Regions from separate parts of the Paenarthrobacter sp. NPDC091669 genome, predicted to be linked through region 4. Evidence: riboswitches for the same ligand, from Rfam matches in the RefSeq annotation. Region 4 holds a riboswitch; each other region holds the start of a gene.
The links. A riboswitch is a leader RNA that binds a small molecule or an ion and turns the genes downstream of it on or off. The one in region 4 is predicted to bind thiamine pyrophosphate.
Positions count from the first base shown of each region.

Region 1: linked by a shared signal. The riboswitch ahead of thiO (glycine oxidase ThiO) and the one ahead of thiD (bifunctional hydroxymethylpyrimidine kinase/phosphomethylpyrimidine kinase) in region 4 are both predicted to bind thiamine pyrophosphate.
Region 2: linked by a shared signal. The riboswitch ahead of thiC (phosphomethylpyrimidine synthase ThiC) and the one ahead of thiD (bifunctional hydroxymethylpyrimidine kinase/phosphomethylpyrimidine kinase) in region 4 are both predicted to bind thiamine pyrophosphate.
Region 3: linked by a shared signal. The riboswitch ahead of ACIQLI_RS15135 (ECF transporter S component) and the one ahead of thiD (bifunctional hydroxymethylpyrimidine kinase/phosphomethylpyrimidine kinase) in region 4 are both predicted to bind thiamine pyrophosphate.

Region 1 is NZ_JBIVTK010000005.1:25,506-32,475, forward strand. It holds gene ACIQLI_RS09870 (DEAD/DEAH box helicase) at 1-216, opposite strand, end outside; gene ACIQLI_RS09875 (RNB domain-containing ribonuclease) at 494-1,990, opposite strand; gene ACIQLI_RS09880 (TM2 domain-containing protein) at 2,102-3,043, opposite strand; gene ACIQLI_RS09885 (ferritin-like fold-containing protein) at 3,200-3,868, shown strand; gene thiE (thiamine phosphate synthase) at 3,930-4,613, opposite strand; TPP riboswitch at 4,641-4,759, shown strand; gene thiO (glycine oxidase ThiO) at 4,754-6,019, shown strand; gene thiS (sulfur carrier protein ThiS) at 6,016-6,252, shown strand; gene ACIQLI_RS09905 (thiazole synthase) at 6,257-6,970, shown strand, end outside.
Region 2 is NZ_JBIVTK010000017.1:16,546-23,515, reverse strand. It holds gene ffh (signal recognition particle protein) at 65-1,645, shown strand; gene ACIQLI_RS21510 (alpha/beta fold hydrolase) at 1,710-2,432, shown strand; gene thiC (phosphomethylpyrimidine synthase ThiC) at 2,415-4,268, opposite strand; TPP riboswitch at 4,264-4,371, opposite strand; gene ACIQLI_RS21500 (amidohydrolase family protein) at 4,468-5,550, shown strand; gene ACIQLI_RS21495 (VOC family protein) at 5,628-6,500, shown strand; gene ACIQLI_RS21490 (hypothetical protein) at 6,634-6,970, shown strand, end outside.
Region 3 is NZ_JBIVTK010000008.1:177,007-183,976, forward strand. It holds gene ACIQLI_RS15115 (penicillin acylase family protein) at 1-842, shown strand, start outside; gene ACIQLI_RS15120 (GNAT family N-acetyltransferase) at 902-1,501, shown strand; gene ACIQLI_RS15125 (energy-coupling factor transporter transmembrane component T family protein) at 1,498-2,292, opposite strand; gene ACIQLI_RS15130 (ABC transporter ATP-binding protein) at 2,289-3,848, opposite strand; gene ACIQLI_RS15135 (ECF transporter S component) at 3,848-4,468, opposite strand; TPP riboswitch at 4,545-4,681, opposite strand; gene ACIQLI_RS15140 (NUDIX hydrolase) at 4,881-5,615, shown strand; gene ACIQLI_RS15145 (DUF4235 domain-containing protein) at 5,652-5,912, shown strand; gene mnhG (monovalent cation/H(+) antiporter subunit G) at 6,014-6,406, opposite strand; gene ACIQLI_RS15155 (monovalent cation/H+ antiporter complex subunit F) at 6,396-6,674, opposite strand; gene ACIQLI_RS15160 (Na+/H+ antiporter subunit E) at 6,671-6,970, opposite strand, start outside.
Region 4 is NZ_JBIVTK010000004.1:375,467-382,436, forward strand. It holds gene proB (glutamate 5-kinase) at 1-896, opposite strand, end outside; gene obgE (GTPase ObgE) at 886-2,472, opposite strand; gene rpmA (50S ribosomal protein L27) at 2,630-2,893, opposite strand; gene rplU (50S ribosomal protein L21) at 2,956-3,264, opposite strand; gene thiD (bifunctional hydroxymethylpyrimidine kinase/phosphomethylpyrimidine kinase) at 3,641-5,158, opposite strand; TPP riboswitch at 5,149-5,247, opposite strand; gene ACIQLI_RS09415 (Rne/Rng family ribonuclease) at 5,384-6,970, opposite strand, start outside.

The DNA.
Region 1 (6,970 bases), on a different contig from region 4:
CAGGGCCACCGGCAAGGTCATTGCCTGGATGGGGAAGGGGTGCGTGATCCCGGCATCGGCCAAGGACTCAACAATGTCAGCGCGGACGTTGTAGTCGGCGAACGACTTTTCTTCGATCTCGTGGGGCTTTTCATCCGAGACGATCGTTTCCTCGGGTTCGAGAATTTCGGTTCCGGTGGGGTCGGTCAGGACTTCATGGGTGTGCAATTCACTCACAGGGAGTTTCCTTATTCATTTAGGCATTGGCGCTGCGTGCTCAACGGGGGCGGTGAAGCCGTACCGGAGCACGAACTGGCGCGCAAGCATATCCAGTGGAAGCCGATCGCGGGCTATCTAAGTACTGGCACTGGTGACCAGTTGGTACATCTCAAGATCGCGTAGGGGCGGGCTTGTTGACTTCAAAAATTAACTGAATCAACGACCGGGCATCCATTACTACAGGCCCAGTCTATCCTCTGGGAGCCATAAAGCCCGGATCATGGGTTCAACGGGGTCAGCGCCGCAGCTCGAACCTGATCTCCCGGCTGGCAATATCCGCCGTGACAAGGCGTACCCGCACCTTGGTCCCGGACTCCAGCTCGCCGTCGCAGCGTGCGGTGACGGCCGGTTCTGCGATCTGGACGACGCCGTACGGACCGCTCCCGTTTCCGTTGGCTTTATTGCCATTGGCTCTGTTGCCGTTGCTGTTTCCATTCGAAGGCCTGGACCCTGAAATCACCACGGCGTCGAACTCCTGGCCCACGTGGTTGGCTATCAGTGCGGCTTCCACGGTGTCCAGTGCCGCACGCTCAAGCCGTCCAGCCACTTGGTCCGAGGCCGCCATGATCTCCGGCAACGAGGGAAGGGCATCACGGGCCCAGCGCGGAATGTCCTCGTTGTTACTGAGGGCCTCGCAGATGACCAGGACAAATCTGTCAATGAGGCGTCGCAGCGGTGCTGTGGTGTGGGCGTAGGGAGCCCCGATGGCCGCCTGGATCACTGTGTCAGGCACCTCGCCGTCGAAGGGCGTGTAACCGGCGCCCCTGAACAGTGTCCCGGCAGAGTGCAGGATGGCCAGCTGCCTGGGGTCGGACGCATCCAAAGTCCGCAAGTACTCGCCGTAGCTGGCCTGGCCGTCCCACGGTTTGCCCAGCGCAGTGGTTTGCCGCTTGAAATGCTGCAGTGAGCGTTCGTCCGGGGCGGGCATGGTGCGGAGGATGCCCACTTTCCCTTCCAGCATCAGTTGTGCGGCCGCCATTCCGGTCATCAGGGAGATCTGTGCGTTCCAGTCTTCCACCGGCAACGACGGGGCTGCAACGATCCTGTACCCGCCGCCGTCGGTCGCCTGCACGATTTCCTGCTCCGGCATGTTGAGGCTGGCGCCGCCGCGCAGCCGTTCCAGCTCGACGCGCTTCAGTCCCACTTCTTTGAGGAGTTGGAGAACAGGCGGGGCAGTGCCGTCGTCGATCTGTTGTTGAGCACCCTTGTAGCTCAGCTTGGCCCGGCTGCGGACGGTGGCCCGGGCTACGGTCACGGACACCACCTCTGCATCGGCGTCGAGGTCGAAGTTCCACACAAAGGCACTGCAATCCTGATCGGCCAGCAGGCTTCCGGCGTTTTCACTGATGACCTCGGGGTGCAGCGGGATCCTGCCGTCAGGTGCATAGAACGTTTGTCCGCGGAGCCGGGTCTCGGCATCCAATGCTCCTCCGGGCGTCACAAAGGACGGCACGTCGGCGATGGCGTAGAGGACTTTGTAGCCGTCCCCGGCACGATCAATGAAGAGGGCTTGGTCCAGGTCAGTCGACGTAGCGGGATCAATGGTGACAAAGGGGACCTCACGCAGGTCCTGATCCGGCAGCTTGAGGTTTTCCACGGCACGCTCTGCCTCTTGTACTGCTTCGGCAGGGTACGCGGTGGGGAGTTCCAGTTCCGTCCGCAAGGCCGCAAGTGCTTCAGCGAGCTGGTCCGACGAATCGTCGACGTTGGGTGCTATCCGATGATGTGACACGAAAATCAGGGTAGCCCGAAACCGGCGGATAGTCTTGGCCGCCGCACGCAAAAGCCCGCTGCCCCAGAGGGCAACGGGCTTTCATAAAGCTGGTTTTGACCAAACAGGCGGTCAGCTGGCCGGCGTCAAAGTGAAGGTAGCTGCCTTGTCCCCGAAGTCGTTGTTGATGACCACTGTGGTGGGACCGTTTTTGATGTCGAAGGCGATGACGCCCTGCTGTACGTCTCCTGCGGCGACATCGCCGGAGACCAGACCGCCCAGACCGTCGTCAAGGAAGATCCGGTCGCCCTCTTTGCCCTCAGCGTCGAAGGCGTCGAAGTTGCTGGGCGCGACGAAGCTGGAGCCGGCGGTGGTCTCCCAGGAAACCTCCAGCAGGAGGAACCCGCCGTTGAGCGGCTTCATGTAAGCCATTTCCGGGATTTCGGTGGTGTACCCGGTGTTAAGGATGGTGACGTTGACGGTGTTGCCCTCGGACACCGTGACCTCGAAGGAGTTCCCGTCACCGGCAGGGCCCTGTGACGGGGCCGGGGCTTCCTGCGAAGCCGACGGTGCGGCGGGGACGGGCGTGGCCTGTCCTTGGACCGCAGCGGCCACCAGCGTCAAAGACAACACAGTGGACACGATTCCAACAACCAGGCCGGCGAACCAGACGACGAGCGTGATGATCCAGGCCTTCTTCTTGTTTTCCGGATAACCCTGCAGGGGTCGGCCCTCTTTGTCCCGCGCGTTGCCGGTCAGCGTGATGATCAGGTCCACGATGGACCAGATGCCCAGACCGCCCGCAGTGAGCAGTTTGGCAATGCCGGTGCCGATCTTGCCCAGGTAGAAGCGGTCAACACCGAGGCCACCAAGGAGCAAGGACAGAAGCCAGGTGACCATGAAGGACTTGGCCGGGGCGCCCATGCCGGGTGCACCGTAAGGGCTGGAACCCGGTCCCGGCTGGTACGTCTGCTGCCCGCCTTGGTACTGGTTGCCGAAAGCGCCGGGTGCAGGGGGAACTGGCGGAGCCCCGTTCCCGTTGTTGGGCGCGGGTGGGTAGCTCGGGTTACTCATGGGACATCCTTCAGGGGAGTGGGTGCGAGGAGGAGGACATGCGGCCTTGGGGCAGGCCTGACAGTCAACTCACTTCCAGCCAGCCTAGTAGGACCAACGCCGCTAACAGCTAATCTCCGCGGGCGGGGTGTGGAGGGCCGGGGATAGTCTTGGATCATGGGCACTTCCCGGGACGCCGCACCTTCTGCTGGAGAACTCGCCGCGGAACTCCTGGGTGCCATGGCCTACGGCGAGTTGTCCGCTTTCGGCCGGCTTTCGTTCGATTCCCGATACGCCCCCACGCTCCATGACCGGTCAGTGCTGGCAAAAATCGCCGTCGGCGCGTACGGAAACTTCGCGCTGCTGAGCGATCGGCTCGCGGAAATGGGCCTCGATCCCGAGGAAGCCATGCTGCCGTTCCAGCGTTCCTTTGATCACTTCCATGAACGCACCAAGCCCGGGGACTGGTTCGAATCCGTGATGAAGGCGTACGTCATCGACACCGTCTCCTCGGACTTCTACCGGGCTGTCGCTGCTTTCCTCGATCCAACAACACAGCAGTTCGTGGACCGGGTTGCCGCTCCCGACCAAGCAACCGAGGTTCTTCGAGTCCTTTTGCGGCGGGCCTTGGCCGATGACCCTCGACTGGCCTCACGCCTGGCGTTGTGGGGCCGCCGGCTGGTGGGGGAAGCACTGACGCAGGCGCAGAGGGTGGGCATGGAGCACCCGCAGTTGGGGCCAACGCTAAAAAGCGGTGGCGATGCCCGCGCCGCAGTCAAGAGACTGACCGGCGAGCTCGCCGAGCGGCATTCACGCCGGATGACGGCCCTGGGCCTCACCGCATGACGGCTTGACCAGGCCTCACCCTGAACGCCGTGAACGGCTTTAACGGCTTTAACGCCCAGGCTCAGGCGGCGTCCAGCGCCTCCAGCAGCGACTTGGCTGCCGTCGTCGGATCCGCAGCTTCGGTGATGGCACGGACCACGACGATCCGGCTGGCTCCCGCAGCCAGTACCTGCTCCACGTTGCTGAGATCGATCCCTCCGATGGCGAACCAGGGCAGGTTCACGGCACCGCCGGTGGTCTCATCTGCACGCTTGCTCGCTTCTGCGGCATATGTGACCAGGTCCAGTCCCACGGCTTCGCGGCCGGGTTTGGTCGGGGTTGCCCAGACCGGGCCTACACAGAAGTAATCCAGGCCTCCCTGTCCTGGTGAGGCTGCGATGGCCGCATTGACCTGTTCCGGGGAGTGGGTGGAGAGACCGATCGTGACGGGCTCCGGAAGCAACCTTCGGGCCACCGTCAACGGGAGGTCTTTTTGCCCGATGTGGAACACCGGAGCCCCGGAAACATTGGCAACGTCGGCGCGATCGTTGACAGCCCAGAGCCGTCCGTGACGTTGCGCAACTCCTTGCAGGACCGCCAGCAATTCCAACTCCTCGGCAGCTTCCAGGGTTTTGTCGCGCAGCTGGATGATGTCCACGCCACCCTCAAAAGCGGCGTCCACGAAGTCTTCAAAATCGCCTTGCCGCTTCCGGGCATCAGTGCACAGATACAGGCGGGCAGTGGCAAGGGCATCAGTCGGGGTCATGGAAACCAGAGTAGTTCCTCTAAACTGGGCACGTACTGCGGGAGCCGCGACGTTCGTTATATGACCGTCCGGCTGAGAGGGCTTCAGCGCCGACCGCTTGACCTGATCCGGCTAGTACCGGCGTAGGGAAGGAAACCGGAATGGCAGATCCCCGCCAAACCTCCATGCATGCCGACGTAGCTGTCATTGGTGGCGGCGTCATCGGTCTGGGCATCGCTCACGAAGCACGACGACTTGGCCGCTCAGTGGTGCTGATCGACCCCGCACCGGCCTCGGGAGCCACGTTCGCTGCCGCAGGAATGCTTGCCCCCGTCAGCGAACTGCACTACCAGGAGGAAGACCTCCTCGAGCTGATGCTGGAATCGTCCCGGCTGTGGCCGTCCTTCGCCGCAAGCCTGAGCCACGGAGGAGAAGACACCGGATACCGCACGACGCCGACACTCGCCGTGGGTGCCGACGCCGCGGACCGCAGGGCGCTTGCAGATCTTCGTGCGGTGCAGCGTGCCGCAGGCCTGGGAATTGAGCCGCTTTCCCTGCGCGACGCCCGGGATCGCGAACCCCTCCTCAGCCCCCAAATTTCCAGTGCCTTCGACATTCCCGCCGATCACCAGGTTGATCCCCGGAAGTTGGCGGCATGCCTGCTGTCTGGAATGGCACGCCACGCGGCCAGCGACTCCACCTGGGTTTCGGGCGCCGATGATGGGTTCGCCGTGGCTTCCACGGCGCGCCGTTTGCTCTGGGACGGAGGGCGGGTTTCAGGAGTTGAACTCGAGTCCGGTGCCGCTGTTCACTCCACCGAAACGGTGGTCGCCAACGGACTGGGTGCGGCAGGCCTGGAGGGGCTCCCCGACAGGCTCAGCCTTCCCGTGCGGCCGGTGTATGGCGACATCCTCAGGCTTCGGGTGCCTGAACACCTCAGGCCACTCCTCACCTCCACCGTCCGCGGGATGGTCCGCGGAGTGCCCGTCTACATCGTGCCCCGGGACGACGGCACGGTAGTCATCGGGGCCACCCAACGCGAGGACGGACTATCGGCGTCCTCCAACGTGGTCTCAGCCGGGGGCGTCTACCAGTTGCTGAGGGACGCCCAGGCCTTGGTCCCCGCAGTGGCGGAACTTGAACTGCTCGAAGCAACGGCCCGGGCCCGCCCCGGCACTCCGGACAACGCCCCGTTGCTTGGACGGGTCGCCGGTACCAGCGGGGATGTTGATGGCCTGGTGATCGCCACGGGATTCTTCCGGCATGGTGTCCTCCTGACGCCTGTGGCGGCGCGGATCGTGGGCGGGCTGATCCACGGCTCGCCGGACCCCCGCTGGGCCCCGTTCCGCCCCGATCGCTTCGAGACCACGACATTCCCAGTGCGGGCGCTCACGCCGGCACACGCACCCAGCAAGGAAACAGCATGAACATCAAACTCAACGGATCCGATCACGCCGTGCCGGAGGACGCTTCGGTCAGCACCCTGGTCACGGCCGTCACCGGCCGCGTCCTGGACCACCGCGGACAGGCAGCCGACGGCGGCAAGCTGGGTGTCGCCGTCGCCCGCAATTCCGAGCTGGTGCCGCGCAGCCAATGGTCCGCAACGGCGCTCGCCGACGGAGATGAACTCGAACTTGTTACCGCAGTCCAAGGAGGCTGACAGCATGACGACAGCAAACACAGAGGTCATTACTGACGCCCTGGTGATCGACGGCGTCCACTTCGGCTCCCGCCTGATCATGGGCACGGGAGGTGCCCCGAGCCTGGACGGCCTGGGCGCGGCGCTCCTGGCGTCCGGGACTGAGCTCACCACAGTGGCCATGCGGCGCTATTCACCCGCCGAAACAGGATCCCTCTTCCAACTCTTGGTAGATCACGGCATCCGCGTGCTGCCCAACACCGCCGGTTGCTTTACGGCCAAAGACGCCGTGATGACGGCTGAACTGGCGCGGGAGGCCCTGGAAACCGACTGGGTCAAGCTGGAAGTCATCGCCGACGAACACACGCTCCTTCCAGACGCCGTGGAACTGGTTGAGGCAACGGAACAGCTGGTGAACCGTGGATTCAAGGTCTTCGCCTACACCAACGATGATCCCGTCCTGGCCCTGCGCCTCGAGAACCTGGGTGTCACTGCTGTGATGCCCCTGGGCTCGCCGATCGGAACCGGTCTGGGCATCCTGAACCCGCACAACATTGAACTCATCGTGTCCCGGGCCTCAGTCCCCGTGGTGCTTGATGCCGGAATAGGGACGGCCTCCGATGCCGCCCTCGCCATGGAATTGGGCTGCGACGCCGTGCTTCTGGCTACCGCTGTCACTCGGGCGCAGAACCCGGTGCAGATGGGTGGGGCCTTCAAACACGCCGTGATCGCCGGTAGG
Region 2 (6,970 bases), on a different contig from region 4:
GTCAAGACTCTGGTGTGCCGCATTTGGCCGCCATTCGCAGACCATCGAAAGAAGTGCACGGCGCGTGTTCAATTCACTCTCTGACCGGTTGACAGCAACCTTCAAGAACCTTCGTGGCAAGGGCCGCCTCACCGAGGCTGATGTTGATGCCACAGTCCGGGAGATCCGCCGCGCCCTGCTGGACGCGGATGTTGCAGTATCCGTGGTCCGTGAGTTCACCGGCCGCGTGCGCGAACGTGCCTTGGGTGCCGAGGTTTCGGGTGCGTTGAACCCGAGCCAGCAGATCGTCAAGATCGTCAACGAGGAACTCGTGGAGATCCTCGGTGGCGAGACCCGCCGGATCCGCCTGGCCAAGAACGGCCCCACCATCATCATGCTCGCCGGGCTCCAGGGTGCAGGTAAGACCACCCTCGCCGGCAAGCTGTCCAAGTGGCTTAAGGCACAGGGCCACAGCCCCATGCTGGTTGCTTGCGATCTTCAGCGCCCCAACGCCGTCACCCAGCTCCAAGTGGTGGGCCAGCGCGCCGGCGTCCCGGTGTTCGCTCCACACCCTGGTGCCACCTCCGAGCTCGAACACCCTGCCGGCGACCCCGTAGCCGTCGCCAAGGCAGGCGTCGAGGAAGCGCGCCAGAAGCTCCACGACGTCGTGATCGTCGATACCGCCGGCCGTCTTGGCGTAGACGCCGAGATGATGGACCAGGCCCGCCGGATCCGCCAGGCCATCATCCCCAACGAAGTCCTCTTCGTGATCGACTCCATGATCGGCCAGGACGCCGTCAACACGGCCATGGCCTTTGATGAAGGCGTCAACTTCACGGGCATCGTGCTGTCCAAGCTCGACGGCGACGCCCGCGGTGGTGCCGCGCTGTCGGTTGCGTCCGTGACCGGTAAGCCGGTGATGTTCGCCTCCACCGGTGAAGGCCTGGACGACTTCGAACTTTTCCACCCGGACCGCATGGCTTCCCGCATTCTGGATATGGGTGACGTCCTTACCTTGATCGAACAGGCTGAGAAGGCCTGGGACAAGGACGAAGCCGCCCGGATGGCGAAGAAGTTCGCCGACCAGGAAGACTTCACCCTGGACGACTTCCTCGCCCAGATGCAGCAGATCCGCAACATGGGCTCCATGAAGAAGATGCTCATGATGATGCCGGGTGCGCAGAACATCCGTCAGCAGCTTGAGAATTTCGATGAGAAGGAGATCGACCGCGTCGAAGCAATCGTCCGGTCTATGACGCCGCACGAACGCGTCGCTCCCAAGATCATCAACGGCTCCCGCCGCGCCCGTATCGCCAAGGGTTCCGGTGTCCACGTGTCCGAGGTCAATGGCCTGCTGGAGCGCTTCGCGCAGGCCCAGAAGATGATGAAGAAGCTCGCCCAGGGCGGCGGCATGCCGGGCATGCCGGGCATGCCCGGCCTTGGAGGTCCAGGCGGAGGCCGTAAGGGCGGCAAGAATGCGCCCAAGAAGAAGGCGCGTTCAGGCAACCCTGCCAAAGCGGCACAGGAGTTGCGCGATGCCGAAGCCAAGCGGGCGAACGCAGCCTCGGCTGCGCCGTCGGGCGCGGCTTTCGGCCAGGGGGCGGCAGACTTCGATCCCTCATCGCTCAACCTTCCCAAGGGCTTCGACAAGTTCCTCGGCAAGTAGGCCGTGGCTGACATCCCAACCGCGCCGCAGTTGGGATGTCGGGGCTGTGGAATAGGCTGAACCAATGCATAAGCAGCGCGTAGTCTTCGTTCACGGCCTGGGCAGCTTCGGTGCTGCGGCATGGCCGAAGCAGCACGGCATGGCCCTCGCTTATGACGCGTTGTTCCTGCGCCGGCATGGCTTTGACGCTGCAGCCGAGCCCGTGGGATCCAGCGTTGCCGCGGACGTTGCCATCGTCATCAATGCCTTGGCGGATACGGGGGGTGGCCACGTCGTTGCGCACGAGCAAGGCGCCATCTCCGCCATGCTTGCAGCCATCGAACGTCCGGACCTGGTGTACTCGCTGAGCTTGGTCGAGCCTGCTTGTTTATCCCTGACAGCCGAGCTACCAGCCACGGCCTCCCACCGCGCCCTGATGGAACCGCTGTTCGATGTACGGAGCCAGCTCAACGACGCCGACTATCAGCGGGAGTACTACCGCCGGGCGTTTTCTGCCGAAACGGGGGGATTGGATACTCCCGAAGCGCGGCGTTCCGCCCGCAGGCTCAGGCTCCAGGCCCCGCCCTGGGAGGCTCCGCTGCACATTGTGCCCGGCGTCCCAACGTTGGTCCTCACCGGTGGGTGGGAACCCCTGTACGAGGAAATCGCGGGGTACCTCCAGGAAACCGGCGCCCTCCGCCGTGTTGCCGCGGGAGGACACCGGCCCCAGGATTCAGTGGACGGCGATCAGATCATCCGATCGTTTGTTGGCGACGTCGGCCGGGCCATGTCAGTTCAGGCTTCCTGAGCCGGCCTCAAGCGTGTCTGGGCTGCCGGGTACCTGAAGTTCCGGCAAGTAGACCTTTCCGCCCGATGCCAGGAATTCCTGGCTCTTCCCGCGCATGCCGCTGTACATTTCCGCGATGGAGGTCTGCGCCTCTTCCGATCCGTATTCGTCACGGATGTCCTGGCTGATGCGCATCGAACAGAACTTGGGGCCGCACATGGAACAGAAATGGGCGGTCTTGGCCGGTTCTGCCGGCAGCGTTTCGTCGTGGAAGGCTTCCGCGGTCACAGGGTCCAACGAGAGGGCAAACTGGTCCCGCCAACGGAACTCGAACCTGGCCTTCGACAGGGCATCGTCACGCTCATGTGCCCCGGGATGACCCTTGGCGAGGTCGGCGGCGTGGGCTGCGATCTTATACGTGATGACACCGGTCTTGACGTCGTCTTTATTGGGAAGGCCCAAATGTTCCTTGGGGGTCACGTAGCAGAGCATGGCGGTGCCGTACCTGGCGATCTCGGTGGCGCCGATGGCTGAGGTGATGTGGTCATAGCCAGGAGCGACATCCGTGACCAAGGGTCCCAAGGTGTAGAAAGGGGCTCCCTTGCACAATTCCTGCTGGCGTTCCACATTTTCCCGGACCAGGTGGAACGGCACGTGGCCAGGTCCTTCCACCATCACCTGCACATCGAACTCCCACGCCCGCTCTGTCAGCTCGGCGAGGGTATCCAACTCGGCGAACTGGGCCGCGTCGTTGGCATCGGCGGTTGCGCCCGGGCGCAGGCCGTCGCCCAGGGAGAATGCGACGTCGTATTGGGCGAAGATTTCGCAGAGTTCGTCAAAGTGCGTGTAGAGGAAGTTCTCCTGGTGGTGCGCCAGGCACCAACCCGCCATGATGGACCCGCCCCGGGAGACAATTCCGGTGACCCGGTTGGCGGTCAGGGGCACATAGCGCAGCAGCACCCCGGCGTGGATGGTCATGTAGTCCACGCCCTGCTCACATTGCTCGATCACGGTGTCCCGGAAAATCTCCCACGTCAGCTTGTTCGCCTCGCCGTTGACCTTCTCCAGCGCCTGGTAGATAGGGACCGTCCCGATCGGGACCGGGGAGTTGCGGATGATCCACTCCCGGGTGGTGTGGATGTCATCCCCGGTGGAGAGATCCATGACGGTATCGGCACCCCACTGAGTGGCCCATTGAAGTTTGTCCACCTCCTCCGCGATGGAACTCGTCACGGCTGAGTTGCCGATGTTGGCGTTGATCTTCACCAGGAAGGCCTTGCCGATGATCATCGGCTCTGACTCAGGGTGGTTGATGTTGTTCGGAATGATCGCCCGTCCTGCGGCAACCTCGCTGCGGACCAACTCAACGTCGCAGTTCTCCCGCAACGCGACGAACTGCATCTCGGGAGTCACCGTGCCCTGCTTGGCGTAGTGCATCTGCGTGACGGTTTTACCTTCGACGGCGCGGCGGGGCACAGGTTGGGTGCCCTTCCACTCCGCTGATGCTTCCCCGCGCCGAACCGCTGACTTGCCGTCGTCCAGCAGGTTTCGTTCCCGTCCGCGGTAGGCCACGGTGTCGCCACGGGCTTCGATCCATGGAGCGCGGAAGGGCTCAAGCCCCACAACGGGATCACTGCCGGGACCTGCAGTGCGGTACACCTGGAACGCCGGGTTGGCTTTGCCGTTGGGCGACGGATCCAAGGCGATCTCCGTGACGGGAACCCGGATCCCGTGGTCCGGGTCTTCGCGGTAGGCCAATGAATGGGATTTCAGCGATTGGGTCACGGATTCCGGCGTCTTTGCGCTGGATTCGGACCGGTTTTGGGCAGGGCTGTGCTGTGTTTTGGTGGTGCTCAAAGGATTACTCACTTCCTTCGCCGGCATTACCCGGACAGGTTCAACGGTCGCAGACTGCATCAGTCCGATCTCAGCCCCTGCAGGGGCCCCCGTGTGGTCGTAGACGAAGCTACCACAGCTCCCCGGAGGCTCCCAGTCACATGGAGTCCGGGGTTGCCGTCCCCTGAACTTCCCTGGACCTGCGGACTAGGCTTTTTCCATGGCCAAGATCATCGAATTCACCGGACCCGTGCTCGTGTCCCGGAACGACCAGCGGTACGGCATGTGGTCCGTGGACGGCACCCTGACGTTTGTGCGCCCCACGACGGCACCGGACCGCGTGCTGGATGGCTGGGTCCTCCCGGGCTTCGTTGATGCCCACTGCCACATCGGTTTGGGAGTGGGCGGCGCCGTTGACGAGCAGACCACTCTCGCCCAGGCCCAGGCTGACCTCGACGCCGGGACGCTGCTGATCCGGGATGCCGGATCACCCAGTGACACCCGGTGGGTCCAGCAACGTCCGGACGTGCCCCGGCTGATCCGGGCCGGAAGACATATTGCCCGGAGCCGGCGGTACCTCCGCGGTTTGGGGCACGAAATCGAACCCGACCAACTTGTGGAGACCGTCCGGAAGGAAGCCTGGGATGGTGACGGGTGGGTCAAGCTGGTGGGGGACTGGATCGACCGCGGCGTGGGCGACCTCGCCGCCTCCTTCCCCGCCAAAATCGTCAAGGACGCCATCGCTGCCGCCCACGATGAAGGTGCCCGGGTAACGGCCCACTGCTTTGCCGAGGACACACTGGACGACATGCTGGATGCAGGCATCGACTGCATCGAACATGCCACGGGCCTGCTGCCGAGACACCTTCCGCGTTTGGTGGAGCAGGCCGTGCCGATCGTTCCCACCCTGGTCAATATCGCGACCTTTCCTGACATTGCTGCCCAGGCTGCCCCGAAGTTTCCCGACTATGCGGACCACATGGTGCGGCTTTGGGAGCGGCGGCGCGAGCGTGTGCTGGAGGCCTATGAGGCCGGTGTGGCCATTTATGCGGGCACGGATGCCGGCAGCGTGATTAAGCACGGCAGGATCGCCGACGAAATGAAGGAACTGCACGACGCCGGCCTGCCGCCGGCCGCGGTCCTGGACGCCGCGGCGTGGCGCGCCCGGGAGTGGCTGGGAGCCGAGGGCATCAGCGAAGGGGCGAGTGCCGACGTCGTGCTGTGTTCCGAGGATCCCAGAATCCAGCTGGAGGCTGTTTCCCACCTCAAGCACATCGTTCTGCGCGGTTCCTTGGTCCGTTAGGAATAAATTGAAGCTTCAAGTAATTTAGTAGGATAGAAGGTGCCGATGAGCGGCCACCTCAGAACCGGGAGCTTCACATGACCACACCACTCAGCCAGGATCTTCTGCCTGCCGAACTCACCATGGGCACCGTCATGCTCAAGGTCGGCGACATGAAGGTCATGAGCGACTACTACCAGCGGGCCCTTGGCTTGGAAGTCGTGGCCGAGCAGGATGGCGGGCTCTACCTCGGGCGCGTCGGAAAGCCCGTGGTCCACCTTGCCCCGGCCTCCGGCCTGCACATTCCGGGCCGCGGGGAAGCCGGTCTGTTCCACACGGCCATCCTGTTCCAGGACCAGCCTTCACTGGCTGCCACCATCGCCACTGCCGCCGAATACGAGCCGCGCGCATTCGCGGGCAGTGCCGACCACCTGGTCAGCGAAGCGTTCTACTTCACCGACCCTGAAGGCAATGGCATTGAGCTCTACTACGACAAGCCGCGGGAACTCTGGCAGTGGGACGGCAAGAGCGTGGTAATGGACAACGTAGCCCTGCCACCGCAGCGTTTCCTCCAGCAGCACCTGAGTGAAGCCGCGGTGACCGGACAGCGCGAGGCGGCGGCCGGCATCGGGCATGTCCACCTTCAGGTGGGCAACGTCGAGACCGCCCAAGCCTTCTATGTTGAGACCCTCGGCTTCGAAAGGACCGCGGGTTGGCACGGCCAGGCGCTGTTCGTTTCCGCCGGCGGCTATCACCACCACATGGCCATGAACGTATGGAACAGCCGTGGCGCCGGGCCCCGCAAGGACACGCTGGGCCTGGGGGAAGTGCTCATTGAGGTCCCTGGCGCCGACGACGTAGCGGCGCTTGCGGATCGCTTGAAGATCGCAGGGGTGCAGAATCACCACACCGGAGCCGAACTTCAGTTCGAGGATCCGTGGCGGAACAAACTGCGGGTCGCCGTCCGCTAAGCAGCGCCACCCCCGCAGCGCCGGATCACTCCCGCCGCGCTGGCCACTCCTGCACTAGGCTGGGCAGTGACGGCACGGAACCAATCAGGGTTTTGTGCCGCCGCCCCGTCAGCACGAAGGAATGAGAGTTTCCATGGGCTTTGCCGAAATTTTTGTAGCCACCCACGATGAAGCGCTCAAGAGGGCAGCGGCCCTGGATAAGGGCGCGGGTGTCACCGGCCCCGCCGTCAGGATTGACGGCATTACCGATTTCGAAGTGGAGCAGTTGGGTGATCTTGCCGGCCAGGCGGTCCACGCAGCCGGCGCCGACTATGAACTTGCCCTGGTTGATGTCACCAGCGATGCACTTCTGGGTGTCCCCGAAGCCATGGTGCGGGCACTGGCCGAGCTGTTGACGTACGAGAGCGAAGGCGAGGCAAATGTCCTCGATGACGTTGCTGCCGCCTGGGCTGCGCAGGACGACATGCCCT
Region 3 (6,970 bases), on a different contig from region 4:
ACCGTGCGGCGGGAGGCGGCGACGCCGTAGCCCTGGAGTTCGCCCCCGCGCATCGGGCGTTGCGCATCCGTGGGTTGCTTGAGTCGGCTTCGGGGCCGTTGTCCGTGGACGACATGCAGTCCATCCATACCGACACCCTCCTGGGTCCGTGGCCGTTGTTCCGGTCGGTGCTGTCCGGCCTGGACGCTGATGATTTATCCCGGGATGCCTCGGGACTGCGTTCGCTGCTGCTGGAGTGGGACGGCCGCATGGACGCCGGGAGCCATCACGCCGCAGTGTTTGCGGCGTGGCGGGGCTCATTGGTCCGGCGCCTGGCACAACATTCCGCGCTGGCGCCGTTGAACGAGCCAACCGGCTACTCGCCCTTGTTCGGTCCGTGGTTGTCAGTGGCATCCAGGATCGGCTTTGCGCTTGAGACCCTTTTGGTACGCGGCTCGGAACTCGGCATCAGCGTCGGAGTGGAAGCTGCCGCAGCGCTCGAGGACGTTTCGCTGGAGGAGCCCGGGCCGGGCTCCTGGAGCGACAGGCACACGCTGTTGGCCGTTCACGTCCTCCCCGGCCCGCTCGCGGCTGCCGCACCCACGGCCGACCTCAGCGGAGATACGGGGTGTGTGCTTTGCACCGAGAGCCTGCCCGGCGTGGATGACCGAAGCTTTCGGGGCTCCGTGGCCCGCTACGTCTGGGACCTGTCCGAGCGGCGCAACAGCCGTTGGATCGTGCCTTTCGGCGCCTCCGGTACGCCTGGCCACCAGCACTTTGCCGACCAACTCCCGCTCTGGACCGCCGGGGAACTCGCTCCGGTGGTCACTGACTGGCCCGAATTGATCAAAGACACTCCCTGACCCACCCCGTTCCCGCATCCCATCAGTCACGTCAGTCACGCATCAGCCCGAAGGAAGCCATGACCACCACCGCCCAGGACTTCTCTGTCCGCACCACCATCTACTCCGAAGACCTCGAGGGATGGGGGGCGCTGCGGCTTGTGCCGCTGGTCCCCGCCGAGGACATCGACCTCATCTTCGAATGGGTTACCCAGCCCCGCGCCAAGTTCTGGGGAATGACGGAGAATTCCCGCGAAGAAGTCCAGGGGATCTACGAGTTCCTTGATTCGCTGGAGACCCACCACGCGTTCCTGGCCGTCCTTGACGGCGAACCGTTGGCCCTTTTCCAGACCTACGAGCCACTTCACGACCCCGTGGGCGAGGCCTACCCCGCACGCGAAGCAGACATCGGCATGCACTTGCTGTTGGCCCCCGCCACCCGGCCCATCCCGCACTTCACGCCCAAACTCGGTACGTCCCTGATCAAGTACATGTTCTCCCTGCCGGGCAAGGACCGGATTGTGGTGGAACCGGATTCACGCAACGCCAAGGCGCTGCGTCGTCTGGAGGCCACCTGCTTTGAGCTGGGACCCATCATCCAGCTCGCCGAGAAGGAAGCCCAGCTGGGGTTCCTGACGCGGGCAGGTTTTGACGAGATCCAGGAACAGCAGGCTTCCTAACGCCAGACGAAGCTCCACGTTCCCGCACCCACGGCCGCGAGCACGGCACCGCTCGCGATGACCACGCCGCCCAGCAGTACCCACGCGTCCAGCAACGAGTACGTGGATTCGCGGGCCCACGTCCGCTGACCGCCGCCGAAGCCGCGCGCTTCCATGGTCACTGCCAGCCGGGATGCCCTCCGAACAGCTTGGACCAACAGCCCGAAGCTCTGGCCAAGAGTGGCCTTCAGCCGTTGCAGCGGGCTGCCTTGGGAACCGACGCCGCGGGCCCGGCGGGCCATGCCGATGGTCTGCCATTCCTCGGCCATGAGGCCCACCAGCCTCATGGCCGCCAGGGAGCCGAGGACAAAGCGGTGTGGCAGCTTCGCCTTCTGCGCCAGCGCATCGGCCAGGTCCGTTGGGTCCGTGCAGGTCATTAGCAGGATCGCCGGCAACGCGATCGCCAACCCGCGCACCATGAAACCCAGCCCCAGCTCAAGGGAACCTTCGCTGATGGACCAGAGTCCGACGTCGAGCAGTACAGCGCCGCTGTCCGCCGCCACAATCGCAGTGCTCCAGCCGCCGATCGCGGCCGCGATGATCAGGGGCCAAGCGCGCTGCCACAGAAGCCTGAGCGTCAGCCCGGCGAGCGGAAACAACGCCAGCTCCGCAACCAAGGCCGTGGACGCCGATACCCAGTCGATGGACAAGGCCAGCACCAGGGAAATCAGGAAAACGGACACGAACTTTGCCAAGGGGTTGGCTCGGGTCAGCAGGGCATGGTTCCCGCGGAGGTTCAACGCATCCCTCATGCTGCACCCGCTTCCTGATGCGTGGCTTCACCATGGTGTACCGGACCGAGCCGCAGCTCCGTTCCGCCGAGCACTGCGCTGAACTCCTGATCGTGGGTCACGGAGACCACGGCTGTCCCGGCGTCCAGCAACTCTGAAAGGAACGACGCCAATTCGGCCCACGTATTGGCGTCCTGGCCGAACGTAGGCTCGTCGAGCACCAGGACTTTGGGGTGCGCGGCCAGCACGGTGGCCACCGAAAGCCGCCGCTTCTCGCCGCCGGACAACGTATACGGATTGGCGTCGACCAGATGAGTCAGCCGCAGCCGCTCCAACAGTTCGTCCACGCGTTCTTCGCCGTGGCCCAGATGCCTGGGCCCAAACATGAGCTCGTCCAGCACCTTGCCCGTGACGAACTGGTGCTCCGGTTCCTGGAACACCGTCCCGATCCGTGAAATCAGCTGGTCTGCTTTCCACTTGAACGGGTCAATGCCGGCCCCCTCGGAAAGCTCGACGGCGGCACTCACCGTACCGTCCACCGGCGCCAAAAGGCCGGCCAACGTGAGCGCGAACGTGGACTTTCCGGCACCATTGGGACCAGTGATGGTCAGTGCTTGGCCGGCCCTGACCTGCGCGGTGATTCCCGTTTGCACCGGGACGGGCGGGAAGGTCTTGAAACCCTTGCGCCGCGGTTTTTGCCGGGAAACTGCGAGGTCCTGGGCTGCGAGGAGCAGTGGGGCGGTGTGGGTTTGGCTGCGTCGTTCGCGGGTTGCGGGAACGTACCCCGGCACCCAGACGCCTGCAGCCATCAACTTGCTGCGGGCCTCGGACAGGACCTGGTCCGGTGGGCCGTCCAAGAGGACTCCGCCCGGTGCCAGGACGACGATCCTGTCCACGAGGTCTTTCCACACGGACACGCGGTGTTCCACCACCACCAGTGTGGCGCCGGTCTTGTCCAGGCAACGCTTCACCGCGTCACGTACTTCCAGCACGCCTGCCGGATCCAAGTTGGCCGTGGGCTCGTCCAAGAGGATCAAGCCGGGTCGCATCGCCAAAATACCCGCCAGCGCAAGGCGCTGCTTCTGCCCTCCGGAGAGTGCCGCCGTCGGGTGGTCCAAGGCCAAACCGCCGCCCGCGGCGGTACGCAACCCCACGTCGTCGAGCGCTTCATGGACGCGGGACCAGATCTCGTCCCGGGGCACAGCAAGGTTCTCGGCACCGAAGGCGACGTCGTCGCCAATCCGCGACAAGACCACCTGCGTTTCCGGGTCCTGCTGCATCAACCCGGCGCGGCCACGCTGCTCCCGGGGCGCGACGCCATCGATCAGCAGTGAACCGGACTCGTCCGAGTCGTCTTCCTCATCGCCCAGCACACCGGCGAGGGCGTGCAGCAGCGTTGATTTGCCGGCACCGGATGGTCCCAGAAGGAGAACCCGCTCGCCCGGTTCAATCCGGAGGTCCAACCCATGAATGGCCGGAGTGGACCGGCCGGCATGCCGCCAACCCCAGCCCTCGGCGGAGATGGCGGCAGGCCGTACCGGGCTGCTGTTGTTGCTGCCGCTCTGCGTGGCGGGCATCAGCTGAAGACGGGCTCCGACGCGGCCTTGCGCGATGCGAAGGAGCTCAGCACGCCGGTTTTCGCCAAGCCACGGGTGGCAATCCAGGACAGTGCGCCGGCGATGATGGCACCCGAGATGGTAGTGAAAGTGATGTACGCCAGCTTGTCCATTGCCTCATAGGCGATGTTCCAGCCCCATGGGAGGAAGGAGTCGTTCAGGCCGCAGAAGAGGCCCGCACCGGCACCCGCGAGGAGGGCCGTGGGCAGGTTGAACTTCTTGTACCGGAAAGCTGCGAAGACCAGCTCGGCGCCGAGGCCCTGCAAGACACCGGAGATCAAAACGGTGGTGCCGTACTGGGAACCCATGATCAGCTCACCGGTGGCTGCGACGGCTTCGCAGAACAACGCTGCGCCCGGCTTGCGGATAATGAGCATGCCCAGGACTGCGGGGATCATCCAGCCACCGGCGATCAGGCCGGTGAGCGGCGGATACGTCGCGTTCATGGGGATGGATACCAGTGCGGCGCCCTGGGACCATGCCCAGAAGATCACGCCGCCCGCGATGGCGATCAAGGCCGCCACAACGATGTCTACAACACGCCAGTTATAACTGGTCTTCTTCACGTTTACCGTGGTCATTTTCTGCCTCCTGAGGTTACAGGAGGGGAAAGTGCTCCCCGGAATTCCAACCGGCCTGCGCCGTCCGGATCCGGACACTCTGAGAAGCTCGACTCCCTTGCGCCGGTACTAACCGGATCAGGTTCGAGGGTCTGCGGCTGTCCGCACTCTCAGCGCCCTCGCGTCTCCTGCATCTCTGCAAGGTCCGACGGCGGCGCTCCCCTGTCGTTATCAAATCTGCCCTGATGGGCTGGTTCAGTTTACACCTGCGTGTGTCGCGGGCGCTGGTCCGTTGCCGGGCCGTGGTCACAATCGGACGAAGCGGGGTGCGTTGCATTGCGTTGCGAGGCCCGCTCTACACCCCTCACGCCGCCACACGAAGAGACCTGAGAGAATGATCCAGCAGACTCGACCGCGGCAAAGGGGCACATTCATGACGGACCTACCCACTCAGGATGGCCCTGCCGCCGACGGCACCATATCCGAGCCCCGGCTCGCTGCCAGCGTCATCCTTCTCCGTGATGCCCCGGGCGGGCTCGAAGCGTTCGTCCAGCACAGGGTCAGCACCATGGATTTCGCTGCCGGAATGGTGGTCTTTCCCGGCGGCCGGGTGGATGCGGCGGACGAGTCAGGCTGGGACTATCCAGCGGACCTGCTTCAACGCCACGCTGCCGCCTGGTGTTCGAGTTCCATCGGCGCCGACGCCAACTCCGGCACCGGCACCGGCACCGGCACGGGCACCAGCTCAACGCAGGCCGAAACCAACGCAGGGACTGTCCTCACAGCCGCAATCCGCGAAGTCCAGGAGGAATCCGGGCTCAGCATCAGCGCTGCGGATCTCCGCCCTTGGGCCAACTGGATCACGCCTACGGACATGCCGAAGCGTTTTGACACCTACTTCTACCTTGCCAAGCCTTCCCCGGGAGCCGAGCCGCAGCATCAAACCACGGAGGCCTGGCAATCGTTGTGGATGCCGGTGGCCGGAATCCTGGAAGCGGAAGCGGCCGGCACATTGAAGCTGATGCCGCCCACCTATTACCTGCTCAAGGAAATCGCTGGGTTTGAGACCGTGGACGCTGTCTGGTCGGCAGAGCACGCTGTTGTTCCCGTGCTGGCCCCCGTTGGGTCCTTGGCAGCGTTCCTGAAAGAGCGCGAAAGCCGCCACTGACTCTTGAGTCGGCCCTCGGAAGGCTAGGCTGGGGGCATGAACCTCTTCTTCAAGCTGATCGGTGCCGGAGTAAGCCTCGGAGCGGGCTTCGTAGGCACCAAACTCGTCAACAAAGGGTGGGAAAAGGCCACTGGCAGCAAACCACCCCTGGGCAACGACGACATGGAAACGAGCTTGCGTTCAGCACTGACTTTTGCGCTGATCTCAGCCTTCGTCAGCACCCTGATTCAGGTGCTGGCCAGCCGTGGCACCCAGCGTGCCATTGCCCGTTTCGCCAAGACGCACGACATCGTCTAGCCCGCAACCACAGACAACAACGCGGGGCCGCTTTGCCTCCACCTGATGGAATGAACACCAGTGGACGCAGAGCGACCCCGCGTTTGCTGTGACTGGGACTTTTAGCGGTCGTTCCGGGGTTCTTGCCCCGCAGCCGCCCGTTGCACAACAGCCTCGAGTTCGTCCTTCGTGAGCATCTCGCGGTGGCCGTGCTTGGTGCGGTAGGCGGAGCGACCCACCATGTGGGCGGACACAGGTGCCGTCAACAACTGGAAAATCCATGCCACCAGCAAAACCGGCCAAACCCACCACGTCCGCATTTGCAGGCCAATCGCAGCAAGCATGAGGAACAACCCCAGGACCTGGGGCTTGGTAGCTGCGTGCATGCGGCTCATGAGGTCCGGGAATCGCAGCAAACCGATGGCAGCGCCCAAGGACATCAAGGCGCCCACCACCAGGAACACTGCGGTGACAGCATCGACCACGACATCCACGCCGGTGGCATCAGGACTCATTGTTCTGCTCCCTCCGTTCAGCCACGAACCGTGCAACGGTCACAGATCCGATGAAACCGATCACCGCGAGGGCCACCAGCAGCATCAGGTTGTTGAGGTGCCTGTTCATCGCCATGTCGATCGCCAGTGCAGCACCCAGGATGGCCAGCAAGACGTCCGAGGCCAGCACGCGGTCCAGCAGGGAAGGGCCGATGGCGATCCGGACAATCGCGCCCGCGGCAGCCAGGCTGAGGATCACCGCCGTGACCACAAGGATGATCTCCTTCATCGTGCTGCCCCTTCCATTCCAGGACGTACTTCGGCGTTGAGGGCTTCCATTTCTTCGCGCGTGCCCATGATCCGGATCAACCGCGCTTCAATGGTCTGGACTTCCTCGCGAATTTTGTCGATGTCCGCTTCTTCGTAGATATTGAGCGCATGCAGGTACAGCGTGGACGTCGACCGGTCCACTTCCACCACCAGCGAACCCGGAATCAGCGAGATGACGTGCCCCGTGGCCGTCACCATCAGGTCCGAGTGGCTGCGCAAGGGAACGGCGACGACGGCGCTGCGCACCTTGGGTCC
Region 4 (6,970 bases):
CCGTCGTCGAGCATTAAGCGTCCCTGAACCGTCGCCAGGTGCGCCAGCCACAGGAGGCGGACCGGCTTGCGGTTGCCATTGACGGAGAACCAGGTCCCCACGTCCTCCCCCGCCAAGGCGGCGGCGGCGTTGGCCGTGGACGTTACCAAAGCGTGGATACCGGAGCCGGCAGCGATCGACGCCGCCTCAACCTTGGTCATCATTCCACCGGTTCCGACGCCGGCCTTGCCGGCCTTGCCGATGGTGACGTCCTCAAGGTCCTGAGGACCCTGAACCAACGGAATACGCTTGGCGCCCTGGGAGGGCGGTCCGTCATAGAGGGCGTCGACGTCGGACAGCAGTACCAGCGCATCAGCGCGGACCAGGTGGGCCACCAAAGCGGCCAGTCGGTCGTTGTCGCCAAAGCGGATCTCGTGCGTGGCCACGGTGTCGTTCTCATTGACCACGGGCACCACGCCAAGGTTGAGCAGACGGTCCAGCGCCCTGAAAGCGTTGGTGTGCTGGGTGCGGCGCATGAGGTCGTCCGCGGTTAGCAGCACCTGGCTGACGGTGACGCCGTGGGCACTGAACGCCTGAGTGTAACGGGCCATGAGCAGTCCCTGGCCTACACTCGCGGCAGCCTGCTGCGTGGCCAGGTCCTTGGGCCGTTTGGCCAGACCCAAAGGGGCCAGGCCCGCAGCGATGGCCCCCGAAGAGACCAGAATGATCTCGGTGCCGGCATTGCGCTTGTCCGCCAGGGCGTCCACCAGTCCCGCAAGGGATTTCTCGGAAATACCGCCCTTGATGCTGGTCAAGGAAGAGGACCCTACCTTGACCACAATCCGCTTGGCGGTGGCGAGGGCCTGGCGCTCCAGGCCTTCGGCCATGGCCGGATCGTCGACGGTCCTAGTCGTCATCACCGGCGTCCAGGGTACTCTCCCTCATGGTCTGTGCGCGGCGGCCGCTGACGGATTCAGTCCAGATGCCGGCCTTGCGTTCTGCTTCAAGCTCTGCACGGGCTGCTGCCTTGGCTTCGCGGCGCTCAAGCTGCTCATCGCGCTTCTGCGAACGCGTAGGACGGTCGCCGATGTCCGCAACGCGGATGTCGGTGCCGCGGGGGGTTGCCAGGAGTTCGGCACCGGCCATCATGGTGGGCTCCCAGTCGAACACCACGCCATCGTCTTCACCGATGACCACGGTGTCGCCGGGCTTGGCGCCAACCTTGAAGAGCTCAGTTTCCACGCCCAGCTTGGCCAGACGGTCGGCAAGGTAGCCGATGGCTTCCTCGTTGGTGAAGTCGGTCTGCTTGACCCAGCGCACAGGCTTTTCGCCCAGTACGCGGAAGAGCGGTTCGAGGTTCTTTTCTTCGCGGCGGATCTTGAAACCGGACTCGTTGACTGCACGGGGCCGAAGGACGGGCGGTGCAACCTTGGGAGGTGCGACTGCCACGGCGTCGCGCGCAGCCTTGACGATCTCGGCCATGGCAAATCCGAGCTGGCGCAAGCCCTCGTGGCTGGTTGCCGAGACTTCGAAGACCCGGTATCCCCGCGCTTCCAGGTCCGGACGAACGAACTCGGCCATGTCCTTGCCATCGGGCAGGTCAACCTTGTTGAGGACAACCAGTTTGGGACGCTCGTTCAGGGGAACAACTTCGCCGTCAACACCGGCGTAACTCATGTCTACCGCGTACTTCTCCAGCTCGGCCTCAATGATGGCGAGATCGGACAGCGGATCGCGGTCCGACTCCAGGGTTCCGCAGTCAAGGACGTGAACCAGTGCCGCACACCGCTCAACGTGCCGCAGGAAGTTGTGCCCGAGTCCCTTGCCTTCGCTGGCACCCTCGATCAATCCGGGGACATCTGCAATGGTGAAACGGACTTCTCCCGCCTGGACCACGCCGAGGTTGGGAATGAGGGTGGTGAAGGGGTATTCGGCGATCTTCGGCCGGGCAGCCGACATGGCTGCGATCAGGCTGGACTTGCCGGCCGAGGGGAAGCCAACCAACGCGATGTCAGCAATGGACTTCAGTTCCAGGACGATGTCGCTGGATTCGCCTTCGATGCCCAGCAGCGCGAAGCCGGGCGCCCGGCGCTTCTGGGAGGAAAGGGAAGCATTGCCCAGGCCGCCTTGGCCGCCTGCAGCTGCGACGTATTCAGTGCCCTCACCCACGAGGTCAGCCAGGACTTCGCCGTCCTTGGTCTTGATGACGGTGCCGTCGGGGACCGGAAGAATCAGGGTCTCGCCGTTCTTGCCACCGCGCCAGTCGCCCATGCCCGGGCCACCATTGGTGGCGTGGCGGTGGGGTGCATGGTGGTAGTCCAGCAGGGTGGTGGTCTGGGCGGACACCCGCAGAATGACATCGCCGCCATTGCCGCCGTTGCCGCCGTCGGGGCCACCGAGCGGCTTGAACTTCTCCCGCTTTACAGAGACACAGCCGTGGCCGCCGGTTCCGCCGGATACGTGCAGGACTACCCGGTCTACAAAGCTCGCCACGTGGATCTCCTCAGTTGCTGTCTTACTTACAGCGTTTGTTGCTGTTGCCAGCGCTGTTGCAAAACCAGTGCGCTAAAGCGCCCTAGTCGATTGTAATGCGGTTAAAAGAACGGTGGAGCGGGCCGTTTGGCCCGCTCCACCGGTTCAGAACTTGTTTTTACTCTGCAGCTGCAGCAGCAACGATGTTCACTACGCGACGTCCGCGGCGAGTACCAAACTCAACCGAGCCGGCCTGCAGGGCGAACAGGGTGTCGTCGCCACCGCGACCTACGCCTGCACCGGGGTGGAAGTGCGTGCCACGCTGGCGAACGATGATTTCGCCTGCGGAGACTACCTGACCACCGAAGCGCTTGACGCCCAGGTACTGTGCGTTGGAGTCACGACCGTTGCGAGTGGAACTCGCGCCTTTTTTGTGTGCCATGTGAAATGCCTGCCTCTAAATTTCTGGGGAAACTGAAAAACCTGAACAGCGGGTAACGAAAGTTACGCGATGCTGGTGATCTTGATCTTGGTCAGTTCCTGACGGTGACCCTGACGCTTCCGGTAGCCGGTCTTGTTCTTGAACTTCTGGATGACGATCTTCGGACCACGGAGGTCCTCGAGGATCTCAGCCGTAACCTTGACGTTGGCCAGTTCCGCAGCTGCGGAGGTGACCTTCTCGCCGTCTACCAGGAGCAAGGCGGGCAGCTCAAGCGTGCTGCCGGCTCCACCGGGGACGCGGTTAAGCGTTACGTAGTCTCCAACGGAAACTTTTTCTTGGCGGCCGCCTGCGCGGACAATCGCGTACACCACTTGGGTACTCACTTCTCTCGACGTTTATAACTAAATTTGCGTGCGGAACCTGGAACCGAAATCAGGCTTGGTTCGCGCTGTGCCTCAACGCCGTGGACTTCTGATCGAAGTCCGCGAGTCATCCCTTGAACAATTCCAAGGGGCATAACCCAAGTGTTGGCGTAAGCACCGAAGATCAAGATTACGCTAGTTTGACCCTCGGCTGCAAATGAGGCCGGGTCCGGAGGCTACCACGTGACTTGCATCACCAGTTGTAACGGACTCTCCCGGCACCGTGCCCATACAGCCTACAGGGTTTGGAGCGATTAACGTGATTTGACCCGCGACGCGCTGAGGCGCCTTGGGACCCGGGGATAAAAAGCCCGCACTGAAACGGTCAGGCGAACAGCCGCGGAGCGTCGAAGAATGCAGTCTCATAGCGGCAGGACTGGGCAAACGCCTCCAGCATGGACGCCCTCTCGCCCTCGGAAGCTGCCGCCGCAGCGGCGTCCGTGAAATTGATCGCATTCCTGGTGGCGGCAGCAAACTCTTCATCGGCGTAGGTCCTGAGCCAGTCCGCGTAGGGATGCGCTGCCGGGGCTCCCGCGTCCACGAACGATGCGTGGAGCTGCTGGCCCACCTCTGCGTAGAGCCAGTAGCACGGCAGGATGGCCGCCAGCACCACGGCGTAACTGCCGGCGGCCGAGGATGCCAGCAAGTGGTCCACATAGGACTTGGTGACGGGTCCGGTCACCGGGGATGCCTCGCGGGTACTGAGCCAATTCCTGTGCAGTTCCGATTCGACCTCAAGGCACTGCTGTGAGGCTTTCGCCCAGAACAGTTGTTCCTCCTCCGTGGGCGCAAGGGCGCCCGCTCGCGCCAGGACCCTGGAATACCCGTTGAGGTAGATGGCGTCCTGGGCAAGGTAGTAACTGAACGCTGCTTCAGGGAGGTCGCCCGACTGCAGGCCGTCGATAAAGCTGAGCTTGTGGATTGCCGCGAGTTCCGGAGCGGCTTCCTTCCACAGCGCCGCGGCGAATTCCCCCGGCCTCAGGACCTGATGGTGGTGAAAATGGTGGACCGGCCCATTTCCCTTGCCTACGTCGAGGCTGTCCGAATGCAGCAACGCCTGGAGCAACCACGGCTTGACCTCGCGCAGGGAAGCTTCCCAATCGCCGGTGCGGGCCTGGACTGTGGCCAGAGCGGACGACAACGAACAGCCCGTGCCGTGGCTGTTCTTCGTTTCGATGCGGGGTCCGGCTACCTCAATGACATCCTGCCGCAGGAGTCCGCTGGTGTTGACCAACGCGTCCGGGCATTCCGTCCCTGCCAGATGTCCGCCCTTCACCAAAACCGTGGTGCCGCACTCAGCAGCCAGCCGCTTGCCCTGGTTCAATGCCGACTCCCAATCAGCAGCTTCAGGCTCCCCCAACAGCATGGCAAGCTCCGGGAGGTTCGGGGTAATAAGGTCTGCCAACGGCAGGAGGGCGCGCAGTGCCTGCTCGGCGGACCCTCGAAGGAGGCGGTCACCGCTGGTGGCCACCATCACCGGGTCAAGGACCACGACGGCGGGACGCACCGCCTCAAGCCAGCCGCGGACCTCATCGATCACCGCAGCGTCACCGAGCATTCCGATCTTGACGGCATCGATGGCGATGTCCGTGCTGATGGCTTCCAATTGCTGTCGCAGGAACTCCACGGGTGGAACGTGCACGGCACTGACACCCAGCGTGTTTTGGGCCGTCAACGCGGTGACCGCCGCCATGCCGTAGCCCCCCTGGGCGGCAATGCTCTTCAGGTCTGCCTGGATACCGGCACCGCCGGAGGGGTCCGATCCCGCGATACTCAATACACGGGGCGTTTCGCGGCCGGAAACAACCAGAGGGTACACGGAAGAATACGACGATGACGTCATGGGGACATCCCTTCGCCGGTGCTAACCGGACAGGTTCAACGGGTCTGGATCTCAGCCTGGCCCAATGCCCGGCACCCCGTGTCAGTCCACCAGCGTAGCCGGGATGCAGCGAAGCCTGGGAACTGCGCCACGCACAAGACCGGATATGACCGCCGGGAGAGGACAGCAAAGGGCCCTGCAGTACCCGCCTGTGACGGTGACTGCAGGGCCCTTGCGGATCAGATGCTAGAGCTCCGAAGCGGGAACGCCAACCCCAAGGATGATGGGTTCCTCGGACGCCACCTTCTTGGCAGGCTCCGCCGGCGCTTTGGCCTCATGTGCCGTTCCGCGCGCTGCCGTAGCTGTTACCTCGTGGTGCTCAACGCTGGTCTCATTGGCTGCGCCCTGGGCACGGCTGGCACTGCGGTTGCGGCGCCCCCGACGTGACTTCGAAGCCGACGCGGCTTCAGGGTCCTCATCTACGTGCCCCGCCACGGCGGCTTGCGGCGCAGCGGCTGCCTTGGAAGGAACCACGGTTTCGGGCTTTGCCTCGGGTGCCGCGCCAAGGTGGGAGAACGCTTCGGCCAGGAGATCCAGGCTCATGGCGGGCTTGGCGGCAGGCGGTTCCTCGTGGTGTTCCCCGAATGGCAGGGCCACCTCGTCCCCGCCGAATCGCAGAACCGGAGTGGACCGTGCCTCCCGAACCGGTGCTTCGCGCTCTGATTCGTGGTCGGCGTGCTCTCCGGCCTGGGGCTGTGAGGCAACAGGCGCCTCGTGCTGGCCGCTTGCCCGCGCCTGCTCTTCTGCACGGTGGACTTCGTCATCATGAAGGTGGGCAGCGTGGGCGGCAGCAGCGATCGTCGCCAGCGCAGCCCGGGTTGCCTCTGCCTTGGCCTGCTTTGCCGGATCCTGCGGCTCGGAGGCCGCGGGAGGTGCAGCAGGGGCGGAGGCAGTGGTGTGGACCGGCGCGGGAGCCTCGGCGACAGCCTGTCCCCCACCCTTGCCACGGCGCCGCTTGCGTTCCGTCCGGGCGGTGGGTTGCTGCGCCTCAGTGTGCGGGCGGTGGTGCTCGGCGGCCACGACGTTGGCGCGGCGGTGCTCCACGGGCTCGTCGTGGGTGACCACGCCGCGGCCGGCACAGTGCTCGCACTGCTCACCGAAGACCTCAAGGAGGCCGGTACCCATGCGCTTGCGGGTCATCTGGACAAGGCCCAATGACGTCACTTCAGCCACTTGGTGCTTGGTGCGGTCGCGGCCAAGGCACTCAACCATGCGGCGGAGGACGAGGTCGCGGTTGGACTCAAGGACCATGTCGATGAAGTCGATGACAATGATGCCACCGATGTCACGCAGGCGAAGCTGGCGAACAACTTCCTCAGCAGCTTCGAGGTTGTTCTTGGTGACGGTTTCTTCAAGGTTTCCACCGCTGCCGGTGAACTTACCCGTATTGACGTCCACCACGGTCATGGCTTCGGTGCGGTCGATGACCAACGAGCCACCGGACGGGAGGAAGACCTTGCGTTCCAGTGCCTTGTGGATCTGCTCGTCAATGCGCCACGCACCGAAGATGTCCTGGTCCTTGGTCCACTTCTCAAGGCGGCCCACAAGGTCGGGGGCAACGTAGGTGACGTAAGCCTCAATGGTGTCCCAGGCGTCGTCGCCGGAAACGATCAGCTTGGAGAAGTCTTCATTGAAGACGTCACGGACCACCTTGATGGTCAGGTCCGGTTCGCCGTAGAGCAGTTCCGGTGCCAGGACCTTGGTGGAGGAAGCCTGGCCTTCGATGCCTTCCCACTGGGCGCGCAGGCGGTTGATGTCATGCGTGAGTTCTTC